DNA from 4 places in the Salipaludibacillus agaradhaerens genome. Region 2 is predicted to be linked to each of the others. Evidence: riboswitches for the same ligand, from Rfam matches in the RefSeq annotation. Region 2 holds a riboswitch; each other region holds the start of a gene.

Region 1 (3,213 bases), 2.2 Mb from region 2:
ACTTGCTTCTATTGGAACCGCTGGTGTGCCAGGAGCCGGTTTAATCATGCTCACATTAGTCCTTACTAACATTAACTTGCCTTTAGAAGGAATTGCTCTGGTGGCGGGGATAGATCGTATTCTTGACATGTTCCGGACATCGGTCAATGTCATGGGTGATGCCTCTGCGGCAGTGATCATTGATCGTAACGAACCGCTTGATGAAGAGACATCCCTTCATTCTTCTTAAAACGAACTGTCCTCATAAAAATACCGCCACCTCATCTGGTGGACGGTATTTTTTATTGCTATACTGTTAATACTGCCTCTTGTTCTTTAACGAGCGGGATGACTTCCTCACCAAACCTTCGTAAGTCTTCTTCATAATGGAAATGTCCTGTTAACACAAGATCGATCCCAATTTCTTTCAATGCGATTATCCGTTCTGCTACCTGCTCTCCTGTGCCAATTAATCCCGTTTTGAATCCATCATTGTACTGAACCAGATCTTTAAATGATGAATTAGCCCACATGCCAGACTTTTCTTTCGTTGATTGTCCCGCTTCTGCGACCGCTTGTTTAAATCCTTCTACAGCCTCTGTATCAGCGTGGGACACGATATCCCTTAATTGCTGAACCGCTTCTTCTTCAGTATCTCTTACAATTGCAAAACCGTTAGCTGCAAACTTAATCTCATTTTCACGTCCTTCTGCTTTAGCTAAAGCTTTCACGTCTTCGATCTGTTCTTTGAACCCTTCAAGTGTATTACCATTCATGAAGTACCAATCAGAATATTTGGCAGCCATACGACGAGCCGCTTTAGAGTTTCCTCCTTGGAAGATTGGCGGGCGACCATTAACCGGCTTTGGCAATAATGGTGCTTCATTGATTCGATAAAAATCGCCTTTAAATGTGGTGGCCTCTTGTGTCCACATCGATTTCAATACTTGAATGAATTCTTCTGAACGCCGATACCGCTCATCATGCTCCAGCCACGGTTCGCCATAACCAATAAATTCCTGCTTAAACCATCCACTTACAACATTTAATGCAGCACGGCCTTGACTTATATTATCGAGCGTCGCTATCATTTTAGCGTAAACACCTGGATGCCAAAGCCCTGGATGTACCGCTGAGATCAAATTAATTTTCTCTGTGACACTCGCTAAGGCAGAAGCTAATGTAATGGCTTCTAGCTGATTCTCAGCGCCATAGCTTGCAAAGAAACGTGTCTGTAATAGGGCGTAATCGTAGCCTACTTCTTCTGCTATTTGGACGTATCTTTTATTTGACTCAAAGTCCCACCCCGTTCTCTGTGGTAACTTTGATACTACAAGGCCGCCACTTACATTTGGTACCCAATACGCAAATTTCAAATTTGTCATACGAATGTCCTCCTTATTTTTCACGGCTGAACTGCCTATGATATGATAATTAGCTGGCACGTCCTATCTGTTTGTACAGTTAGTCTAGTTTTGAGGAAAAAGTGTTGCCGCACCTTTTCCTCACTATTGTGTTTTTAAGCAAGTTGTTACGAACCATAATGGAAATGATCGCCACAACATGCATGACGAATGAAACGACATCAAATTCATTTGACTAATAAGTTATGCACATCGTCTATCTCACTCCAAAAACGCTAATAAAAAACCTCCTTTCTCACTAGATGAGAAAAGAGGTTGATAACAGGATAATAGCCTTCAACACATTTCTCATCTTCGGAATGTCAGACATTCCTCTGAAATTGGCACCGTGTACACATGTACTGGTTGCCGAGGCCTCATAGGGTCAGTCCCTCCGCCTCTCTTGATAAGAGTGAATTATTCAGTTTAACAAGTTATTAATGAGTGTAACATAAATCTACAATAACACAACAGAAAAAATCTCATTAATGCAAAAATTCAGAATAAAATTTAGCTAATGAGAAGAGACAGATATGTAAAGTAACCATTTCTATGCAAAGAGGAAGACGCCTTTTAATGTAAGACGTCTTCTCTGTAACATTTATTAACGATTTGTATTCCCGCTATTCGTGTTACCGCTTCCTCCTTCAATACTCACAGGCGTGCCTGTCGTATCTGTTATATTGTTAATGACGGCATTATTTGAAGAGTTCGTTAAGCGAATGCCAATATTATTAAATCCTCTGTGTGTCTCCATACGGTTATATCTGATAGAGTTACCATTAGCGCCAGACAATCGAATAACTGATTCTGGATTCAATGATGGATTGTTTTGAATAAATACATTGCCTCCAAAGATATTGTTGTTTGATTCTATGAGAGCCCCATGAATACGAGAGTTAATAATCGTATTGTCATAAATATCATTATAAGTGGCACCTGTTGTTAAAAATAGCCCTCTTGGATAATTTTCTACCACATTGTTATGAACAACATTATTGGTACCACCGTTAGGTATCCGAATACCACCGTAAGAATCACTTTGTTGTTGCGCATTAATAATGTTATTATATGTGACCGTTGTGTTAGTTGCCCGGGATAAATTAATACCGCTCCCACCAGTGGAATTTGTAATTCTGTTATTCGTAATTAAAACATTTCTAAAATCCCCTATTGCATGTGCCTCACTGCCTGTGGCAATACCATGCCCACTCGTCCGATCAATAAGGCTGTCTGAAATAACAGAATCTCTTAACCTTCTAACAAGCAAACCAATAGTGGCATCCCTTACTTCTATGTGTTCCAACGTTAAATTGGATACGAGCGCATCAATGTTCATCCCACCTACTTGTCCAAGACCTTGAGACGCACGGTTTGTCCGATCTGCATCAAAGGTGATGTGAGAGACTGTCACATTAAGATTAGTCGTCCCCCCACGAAAAATAGGGTTACCTACAACATAATTATTTTGGCTGCCTACTTTTTTAATGATTGTTCGTCCTACACCATCTCCCACAAGATTAACCCCTTGATGAAAGCGTAAGGCGCTATCCACTGAATATGTGCCCGCCGGCAAATAGACGGTTCCCTCTACACCTCTATCATAGAAATAACGCATCGCTGCATGTATGGCATCCGTTTGGCTTTGCTGAACACCTGGCCTCGCTCCAAAATCTCTTGCGTTCACTACTTCATTGGCATGAACTTCTTTAGCTACGCCCATACTACTAACCGGAATAAGAAGTATGACTAACAACAATGTGACGACTAAATGATTCACTTTTTGACCTTTTAGCAAGGTACCCACCTCCATTAAATGATCGTGCTTAAA
Region 2 (3,213 bases):
AATAACTCCTTCTTGCAGCCAAAATATTTTCGGTTGGACTTCAGCAGCTTCTTTTGCTATTTCTATAGCTGCTTCTGGACTTCTAAATACTTGAACAATATCAATGGGTCCATCCACTGACTTTAAGTCTGGATAAGCTTTTTCACCTAATATTTCTGTTTCTCGTGGATTAACTGGAATAATCTTATAGCCTAGTCGCTGCATTTTTCGTGCTAATCTGTGACTCGGACGGGATTCGTTACCACTCAGTCCTACCACAGCGATTGTTTTTAGCCTCGGTGTATCTGCATCTGTATTATTCGGACTTGATAGTGCCCAGCGGATGACACCTTCATCATTAATAACAGTTGAGTCCTCTTTAGTCCCTTCACCTGTAGCAAGCTTCAAGGCCTGATCCAAATCTTTTGCAAGGTCATCGGTATGCTCTAAGCCCACTGAAAGTCTCACTAAATCTGGTTTAACACCTGTCTTAATGAGTTCATCATCAGATAGCTGCTGATGCGTCGTTGATGCCGGGTGAATAATTAAACTTTTGGCATCCCCTACATTGGCTAGATGAGACCAAAGCGACACATTATCGATCAATGTCCGTCCAGCATCCCGTCCACCTTTAATTCCGAAATTCAACACGGCGCCATACCCATTTTTCAATAATTGAGTTGCCCGTTCATGGGAAGGATGGCTTTGAAGCCCAGGGTATGAGACCCACTCAACTGCCGGATGTTCCTCAAGGTATTGGGCTAACTTCAATGTATTCTCATTATGTCTCACGATCCGCAAATGCAATGTTTCAAGCCCTTGTATAAGTTGGAAGGCATTGAATGGACTTAGGCAAGATCCAAAGTCACGTAACAATTGAACACGAAGCTTCGTGCTGAAAGCGAGTGTTCCGAAATCTTTCGCATACACAATACCGTTATAACTTGGGTCTGGTTCGTTAAAACCTGGATATTTCTCTGATTGCCAGTTAAAACGCCCGCCGTCAACCACAACACCACCAATTGATGTTCCATGTCCTCCTATCCATTTTGTAGCAGAGTGGACGACAATGTCTGCGCCATGTTCAATCGGTTTACATACATAAGGTGTGGCAAATGTATTATCAATAATAAGTGGTATACCTGCTTCATGAGCAATATCTGCCACAGCTTCAATATCAAGCACATGTAAACTTGGATTACCAATTGTTTCTGCAAATACAGCTTTTGTTTTATCTGTAATAGCTTTTCTGAAATTTTCAGGATCTTCAGGGTCTACAAAAGTCACATTAATACCATATCTCGGCAACGTGACAGCAAATAAGTTGTACGTTCCACCGTAAAGATTTGTAGCTGCTACAATGTCATCTCCTGCATTTGCTACATTCAAAATGGATAGAGAGATAGCTGCCATTCCTGAGGAGGTAGCAACAGACGCAACACCTTCTTCTAATAGCGCCAGTCGTTTCTCAAGTACGTCTACAGTTGGATTACCAATACGGCTATAGATATTCCCCGGTTCATCAAGGGCGAACAAACTTTCCGCATGTTCTGTATCGTGAAACAAGTAGGATGTTGTCTGATAAATTGGTACCGCTCTCGATCCTGTTGTGGGATCTGGTGATTGACCACCGTGTAATAACACTGTTTCTGGATGATACGTTTGAAATTGAGAATTTTCACTCATGAGAGCCCCTCCTTTGATTAACGATCTTATTTGATTGTTGACTTTATGACATGTTTTGCAAAATAAAAAGTCCCTCTGCTTTAAAAGACAGAGAGACGAATGAATGACAACTTTCGCTCTCTTATCTTTCAAAGTGCTTCTACACTTTGTTGGAATTGGCACCTTGCGTATCACGTTTCCGTTCCACGTTGGTTGCCGGGTTTCATCGGGCCAGTCCCTCCACCTCTCTTGATAAGAGCTTAAATCGGTTATGAAATTTTAAAACTAAGTAAACCAATAAATTTAGTTAATTTTGATTAATTTGAATATTAACACGATTAAATCTATTCGTCAAATCTTTTTACAAAATTATTTTCTAGCATTCACCCTCAATCTATATTATCCATTGTTATATTCCCGTGCTGTTATCAAAAAACCTCCCTTACAAAATGTAAGGGAGGTTGACGTTAATGTTAGCAGAGTAAGCTGCATTCACATGTCGTCCTTATCTCCCAAAGCATTCAGTAATGAATTCTTTGCAGGAATTAGCACCTTGTGAAAAAAAGATCTTACTTCTTCTCACTGGTTGCTGGGTTTCGTCGGGCCAGTCCCTCCACCTCTCTTGATAAGCAAAACGATGAGTCGTCCAACATGAGTCGGACGCTATTTATAATATTGAAGAAAGTCTATCACAAGCGTTTGTAATCTGTCAATTTTATTTTCTACTCTACCGTCTATTAATTATATAAAGCTAAACTTCAATCGGTGGGAGTTTGCCTTCATCCCCACTGATTGTCAGTTTAACTTATCGGACCTTTAGGGGTAGTTTATCCCCCACCTAAACTTTTCGACCTTCTTAAGTTTTGAGGGGGTTTTACTGCCCCTTAAGTGTGGGGTAAAAATAACATAAATCGGTTATACACAATAGTCAATCAAGAAGTCCGTTTCACCAATACTGTCGCAAAAAATCGTTATCTGAGAACGGCCCATCTATTAGTTATGACATTAACCTTTTTTCCCCACTGATTTCTTGAATGGGTTTAATGTTTTGCGTAAATTCTACTGTCCCTTTATAGTTTCCTTCTTTGTCTCTCACTGCAAAGTACCGTATTAACACAAATTTATCTTTGAACGGTATCCAAAAGTCTTCAACATCTTTTTTACCAGACTTAAAATCATCAAGTAATGCATTAACAATATGAGCACTTTGAGGAGGATGGCAATTTTGTACCGACCTTCCGATAATTGATTTTGTCCGGTGAAAGATGCGTTCTTTCCCATGTGAAAAATACCGGACCACATCATGCTCATCAATAAACGTGATATCTACTGGTAAATGATTCATCATAAATTCAAGCTGTTGAACTGACATGATCCCCGTTTCAAGCTGAACGACCCCATCCTTCATAAACCCTTCTGATTGCAGATCTTCTCTAGCTGGTTGCCACGGGGCTGGAGGGGTAATAAACGTATAGCCAATCACGTCACCTTCACGCTCAATCTTTAACCATTCATCCTCTGTTAATTTTTCCAGTGCCATTGGTAACAGAATATTCTCTTCTTTAAAAA
Region 3 (3,213 bases), 2.1 Mb from region 2:
CTTTTGCTTTTTCTTGAAATTTATAGGATGTATACTGAGCTCCTTGGTCACTGTGTAATAGGACGCCATAAGTCTCCCTACCTCTACAAGCATCTTCTAAAGTGTTTATCACGAGCGAGAGATCTTGTTTATCACTGATTCGATAGGCAATAATTTCGTTGTTATACAAGTCCATTATGGTTGATAAATATAGCATCTTTTCACCATAAGGTAAGTATGTAATGTCAGTCACCCACTTTTGATTCGAACTCTCTGCGGAGAAATGTTGTTCTAACAGGTTCCCAACCACAAGTTTACTTTCCCCAGCTATATAGGATTGTCGCTTTGGCTTTACGCGACATTGGATATTAAACTTCTGCATGATCTTCTGAACGGTGTTTCGATTGACGTTAATATGATGTTCCTTTTTAAGAAGATCCCTCACCATTCGATGCCCGACTCTATATTTAAATTCTTTACAAATAGTTAATACCAATTGTTCTAAAGGTTTAGGTTTCCAAGATGTCTTTCTCCAACGATAATAAGTTGATTGGGAACATTCAAACAATCACAAATCGACGTAATCGTGTATTTAGACTTCAATATTTCAACCAATTCTACGAATGCTTCTGGCACCACTTCCTTTCGATTTCCTGGTACTTTCCCAACAGTTCTTCTCTCATTTCATAATAGGACAATTTTCTTTTTAACAGGTCAATTTCGCTCATATCCTCTGATCCTTTTCCATACTTATACTGCTTTCCAGCAGGTTGAGCTAATCGTTGTTCTTCTCCTTTTCTATACCATCTCATCCAAGTCTTAATCTGTGTTTTATTTTTAATGCCAAAGCGTGCCATCAATTCTTTATTCGTATACTCTCCTGTTAACTTTAATCGAATAACCTCTTTTTTTATTTCTTCTGGATAAACATTATTTTTTCGGCCCATAAGAAAAACACCTCCAAATTTGTCGTTAAGTTTATATACGACTATGGGGGTGTTTTTTCCTTGTCTCATTTAATTAGGTCACTCTAACGAACGAGCCAGGCTTTCGTTTTAACACCTTTAAATTGATAGCCTTGCTTTGGTTCAAATCCTTCTACCCCTGTTAATCCTTCAAGAAAATCTAAGTGCCACCATCGTCGTCTAAATTCTCCGTCTGTAATCGCTAAATGTCCCGCTTTTTTCTGTTCTTCTACAATGCCTTTTATCTCTTCATCTTCGATCGTTCGAAGTTCGTCATCAGAAATAATGCCATCTGCGTTGTCTTGGCGTGCTTTTTTCAAGCGGTCAGGGCGTAAAAAACTGCCTACATGATCATAACGAAACGGTCCTGTCATAGCTGCTTGTTGTGCGAAAGATTCTTTTGTCATAGTTTAAGTCCACCTTTTTGTCATTTTTAAAATCTTGCTTTCAACAGAGAAAAACAGCCAACAGGGAAGAAGAAAATAATGAGCTTCATAACAGCCACTTTATATTCTGCCAACTAAAAAACCTCTTTCCCGAAGAAAAGAGGTTAACGTTTTAAAAACTTCTCTTATCTTCCAGGATAATTATCCTGCTGGAATTAGCACCTTCCACTTAAATGTGGGGTTGCTGAAGCATCTTCGGGCCAGTCCCTCTGCTTCTCTACATAAGCAATTATTTTAATTTTTTTAAGTTTACCAGACTTAGACAGTTTATGACAAGTATGAATTTTCTAAAAGATCAATTGAGCCGATCAAGTAAAAGTATATCAAATACTCAATTATCCTCTCTGTCAGTAAGGTTATCATCCCCTACACTGCCAGAGAGGGTAATCAACAGAACGCGGTAGGGAAAAACACATCTCCCTATTCACTGTGTCCATTTTCTTGACATAATATCACCTCAAGCTTTACGGGCTCATGGAGGGGGTTATTGTAATTTCTGGCTCTATACTGAATGTTGTGGTGGTGCTTATCATACCAATGGGTGTGAGCCTAGATGGTGATCTGGGATAAAGTTCGTAAATTTGTAACAGTTTTCACATGACATTCTTGGTGAAAGTTAGGTATAATTAAATTGTAAGAAAATTTTGATTAAGAGGTGAAAGGAAATGAGAAAGCGTTTTCACAAGAGCTTCGAAGAGTTAGTTAAAGAAAATAAGCAGGAAATTATGGAAGACCAAAAAGCCATCCTCCAAATCGAGAAAAAAATCGATGAGCGTTATGAAGAGAAGTTGCTCCAAAAGGCTTGAATCACCCTTCAACTTCAAAACTGAGAGATCCTCTCTATAAGAGAATTTTTTGAGACCAACAAAGTGGTCCGTGCGAGAATGATACCCTTATACAAAAAGCTGACCTTCCCGATTAAAAGGATCAGCTTTTTTACGTTGCGCCAGCATCATGACACTTCGCTGTTTACGTATATTTTTTTAACAGACTATGAAACTTGAGGGCATGGGTTAGTTCGCCGTGAACTTTTAACTTGCCATTCATATAAGCCATTGCTGGATTTAGACTGTCAGTGGCGAGCTTTTGAAAGTTAGCCTCGCTTAATTCTAGCGTTAATTTAGGTTCCCACTGCCTATTTGTAGCGTACTCAGCTGTTTGATTGTCTATTTTCAGCTGATAGAGCTGCTCTTCTTCTCCTGTTAACCGAAATTCATAGGTATAGGTAAGTCCTTCTAAATGCTCTGGTTCCTCGTTCATTCTCCTTACAATCGTAGCCAATATTGTATCTACTGACAAAGTCCTCTCCTCCTTCATTGATTGATTATTCATTCATTTTATTATATATGAACCAATGTCATAATACACCTATAAAATGAACTCTCAATCAGTTGGTGTTTTCGCTCTTCTCCGCTGATTGATCGTTGAGTGAATCAGGATATGGTCGTCCGTTATCTCTCTCCTCTCTATTTTTGGGCGGGGAGTTTTACAGACGTTTATCTGTGATAAATGATTAATACGTTGATCTTCCATTTTTAAAAACGGACCCTTTCGCCTCATTAGACTTCAGACATCCCTGCCACTCTCAAAGTCACCGTCCTTCACTGCAACTTCCTTATTTAAAAAGGACATGTGTTATAGACTGTTTATCATGAATGGACTATTCGTACTTAAAATTAAAAACTATCTATCCCCCTACACAGGAGAAGATAGTTCCTCAGTTACATGCTCTTGCTTATCCTCTAAAGCATTCATAATTTGTGTCCGACTCAAATCAGCCAACTGTTGCGCATCAACTGTTTCGTCAGTTTGATGACAACGTA
Region 4 (3,213 bases), 1.4 Mb from region 2:
AGATTGTATCAAACGTCTCTTAAAAGTCAATTAAAGAGAGAATTTAGTCCCTATATTGTTGAGATCATACTTGAGTAATGGGATTGATACATAGGCAGTAATCATCATATTTAAGAATAAGTACGTGTGTTATGAGAGAAAACAAGATAAAATACAAAGTGTAGAAGAGAAAACTAGCGGGAAAGAGAGTCTGACAAGCCCCCATTATACAGGGGCGGTATCACAACAAAGAATAAGACATTAAGAATAAACGACAATTATTATAAACTGGTAGGAGGGATTGAAAATGAAAATAAGAGGTATGCGTGAGAGATTGATTATCGGGTTAGAGTGGGCAGGGACATTTGAGGAAGCAGCTGAAGGAAAGATACACCCAGTTATCAATGAAGCTAAACAACGAATAGAAGACATCAAAGGAAAAGTAAATCCCCATGAATTTATCGGAGTGTCTACCCATGACAGGAGAGATGGTTTTACGTACATCGGTGGCTGGGAAGTAGATAATGGCACAGATGTGCCCCGTGGCATGACATATCGGATTATTCCTGAAGGTGATTACCTTATTTATAAACATCGAAAAGATAAAGATATTAGTGAGACGTATAAGGAAATTAAAGAAGAGTTAATAGAAAGAGGTCTGACGCCATTGAAGCCTGAAGACATAGACGCTTTTGATGACATTCCCCTGAAGATTGAGCTTCATAACGCCGAAAAAATATTAGTTGATGAACCGATCTTTGAGATTCATATCCCAGTTGCCAGGTAAGACCTATCATTCGTAAAACTAGGAGGTTGTCAAAGCAATCTCCTAGTTTTTTTGAGTGAATATTTAACACGAACAGGCGAACCATAATAAATCATCTATCACATGATTGTATTTAAGAAAAGGCTGTGGTGAAAGATGGGCCCCTCGGAGGATCAGCAACGTGTTAAGAGGCAATGAGGCGAAAGGCTTCATGGCATCATGCAGCTGAAAATTCTTTATTGAGCCGTCTCTTAATTAATGAAAGACGGTTATGAAAAAAAGGCGTGTACGTGTTTCGAATAGGAAGCAATTAAAAAGGGATGGAAGAAAGAGTCGAATTGTGTGGGAAATCATTGATGCATTATTTTTTGAAAAAGAGTTGCATATTTTCAGAAATTTCGATACAATTGGGAACAATTAGATTTAGATTGGGAAATAAATGAATATAATAGAACGTTCTTATCACGAGAGGTGGAGGGAAAGGCCCTAAGAAACCTCAGCAACCAGCCGGCTTTATGCGGTCAGGTGCTAATTCCTGCAAGAAGACAACTTGCAAAGATAAGGAGAGGACTAAAGTGCATGGTATTAAGCAACCTTCTTCTTATTTTTGAAGAAGGTTTTTTGTCGTAGTGAGGTCTTTTCTAAACGTCCACACATGTGGATAGGAACAAAGGTATCGATAAGTTGGATCGCATGCTACTAAAGGAGGGGTTGACGTTAAATGAGTAAAGACACGAACGAGTTAGAAACAAAGATTGTGCAAATTGGAAACCGCAGTGAATCATCAACTGGAACGGTTAGTCTTCCTATTTATTGTTCCACGGCATACAGACATGAAGGGATTGGGCAATCGACTGGTTATGATTATTCGAGATCAGGAAATCCGACGCGGGAAGTGCTGGAAGAGGCGATCGCCTCATTAGAAAGTGGTGATCAGGGGTTTGCCTGTTCTTCTGGGATGGCTGCCATCCAAGTTGTCCTATCACTATTTAATAGTGGTGATGATATCTTAGCAGCGAGTGATTTATATGGCGGAACCTATCGTCTATTTGAAGCGTGTTGGCGGCGCTGGGGAATTACGTTTCAATATGGGGATGTAACAGATATTGAATTTTTTAAACAACATATAAAACCCACAACAAAGGCTCTTTTTATTGAAACTCCCACTAATCCATTAATGTACGAAGCTGATTTGGCTGCTTTCAATCAAATAGCGAAAGAGCACGATTTGTTATTAATTGTAGACAACACGTTTTACACACCGTTTTTGCAGAAGCCCATACTAGAAGGGGCAGATATTGTCATTCATAGTGCCTCTAAGTATTTATCAGGACATAATGATGTGATCGCAGGGCTTATCGTCTCTAAAGGTGAAGCCTTGTCAGAACGGTTATATTATATTTTTAACAGCATGGGCCCTATCTTATCACCTCTCGATTCTTGGCTTGTAATTAGGGGAATGAAAACCCTTGCCTTACGGATGGAAAAGCATGAAGTGAATGGAAAAAAACTAGCTGATTTTTTACAGGCACATCCTGCTGTACTTAATGTGAATTATCCGGGAAGAGGGGGCATGCTTTCTTTTCGAGTGAAAAATGAGAAGTGGGTCAACCCTTTTCTACAGAGTTTAAAACTAATAACGTTTGCTGAAAGCCTTGGAGGAGTAGAAAGTTTAATGACGTATCCAGCGACGCAAACCCATGCGGATGTCCCAGAGGAAGTGAGAAATGAGTTAGGCGTATGTAACAGACTGTTACGTTTTTCCGTTGGCATTGAGTCTGCAGATGATTTACGTGAAGATATTGATCAAGCGCTTGCTGCGGCGGTAAAGAAGGAGGAGGAAAGACATGCCTGAAGCACGACAACCATTGAGTATTCAAACACGTCTTTTACATCATTCTCATAAAACGGATGCCTCAACTGGAGCCGTGAGTATACCGATACAGCCAGCATCAACCTTTCATCAGAAAAGTGTGGATCACTTCGGAACGTTTGATTACGCACGGTCAGGAAACCCCACAAGGCAAGCATTGGAAGAAACTTTTGCAGAACTTGAAAATGGGACGCGAGCATTTGCATTTGCTTCAGGGATGGCAGCGATTTCGTCCACTTTTATGATGCTCTCTGCTGGTGACCATCTTGTTATTACAGAAGATGTCTATGGAGGGACATATCGGTTCACAACAGAAATACTTCCACGCCACGGTATTGAGTATACGTTTGTGGATATGACCAATGTTGAAGAAGTCAAAAAAGCAATACGTCCAAACACGGCCATGATTTATATGGAAACACCCTCTAATCCCACGATGAAAATCACGCCAATCCGAGAGATTGTCACATTGGCTAAAAATCACGATTGTCTCACCGTACTAGACAATACGTTTATGACGCCAGTATTACAGCGCCCACTAGATTTAGGAGTAGATGTGGTCGTACACAGCGCCACGAAGTTTATCGGTGGCCAT

The links. A riboswitch is a leader RNA that binds a small molecule or an ion and turns the genes downstream of it on or off. The one in region 2 is predicted to bind S-adenosylmethionine.
Region 1: it holds a riboswitch for S-adenosylmethionine, as region 2 does, so the genes downstream of both, sfnG (dimethylsulfone monooxygenase SfnG) here and BK581_RS16695 (PLP-dependent aspartate aminotransferase family protein) in region 2, are expected to answer to the same signal.
Region 3: it holds a riboswitch for S-adenosylmethionine, as region 2 does, so the genes downstream of both, BK581_RS07560 (uroporphyrinogen decarboxylase/cobalamine-independent methonine synthase family protein) here and BK581_RS16695 (PLP-dependent aspartate aminotransferase family protein) in region 2, are expected to answer to the same signal.
Region 4: it holds a riboswitch for S-adenosylmethionine, as region 2 does, so the genes downstream of both, BK581_RS10495 (methionine biosynthesis PLP-dependent protein) here and BK581_RS16695 (PLP-dependent aspartate aminotransferase family protein) in region 2, are expected to answer to the same signal.

The regions. Positions count from the first base shown of each region.
Region 1 is NZ_KV917378.1:1,464,252-1,467,464, forward strand. Features, by position in the region: gene BK581_RS07115 (dicarboxylate/amino acid:cation symporter) at 1-229, shown strand, start outside; gene sfnG (dimethylsulfone monooxygenase SfnG) at 288-1,364, opposite strand; SAM riboswitch class I at 1,689-1,795, opposite strand; gene BK581_RS07125 (glycosyl hydrolase family 28-related protein) at 1,987-3,213, opposite strand, start outside.
Region 2 is NZ_KV917378.1:3,649,182-3,652,394, reverse strand. Features, by position in the region: gene BK581_RS16695 (PLP-dependent aspartate aminotransferase family protein) at 1-1,665, opposite strand, end outside; SAM riboswitch class I at 1,784-1,903, opposite strand; SAM riboswitch class I at 2,147-2,276, opposite strand; gene BK581_RS16690 (DUF438 domain-containing protein) at 2,642-3,213, opposite strand, start outside.
Region 3 is NZ_KV917378.1:1,562,884-1,566,096, forward strand. Features, by position in the region: partial or broken gene BK581_RS07555 (IS3 family transposase) at 1-926, opposite strand, end outside; gene BK581_RS07560 (uroporphyrinogen decarboxylase/cobalamine-independent methonine synthase family protein) at 1,010-1,351, opposite strand; SAM riboswitch class I at 1,513-1,618, opposite strand; gene BK581_RS07565 (FbpB family small basic protein) at 2,056-2,196, shown strand; gene BK581_RS07570 (SCP2 sterol-binding domain-containing protein) at 2,360-2,689, opposite strand; gene BK581_RS07575 (lysophospholipid acyltransferase family protein) at 3,086-3,213, opposite strand, start outside.
Region 4 is NZ_KV917378.1:2,246,186-2,249,398, reverse strand. Features, by position in the region: gene BK581_RS10500 (GyrI-like domain-containing protein) at 287-766, shown strand; SAM riboswitch class I at 1,202-1,310, shown strand; gene BK581_RS10495 (methionine biosynthesis PLP-dependent protein) at 1,467-2,600, shown strand; gene metC (cystathionine beta-lyase) at 2,593-3,213, shown strand, end outside.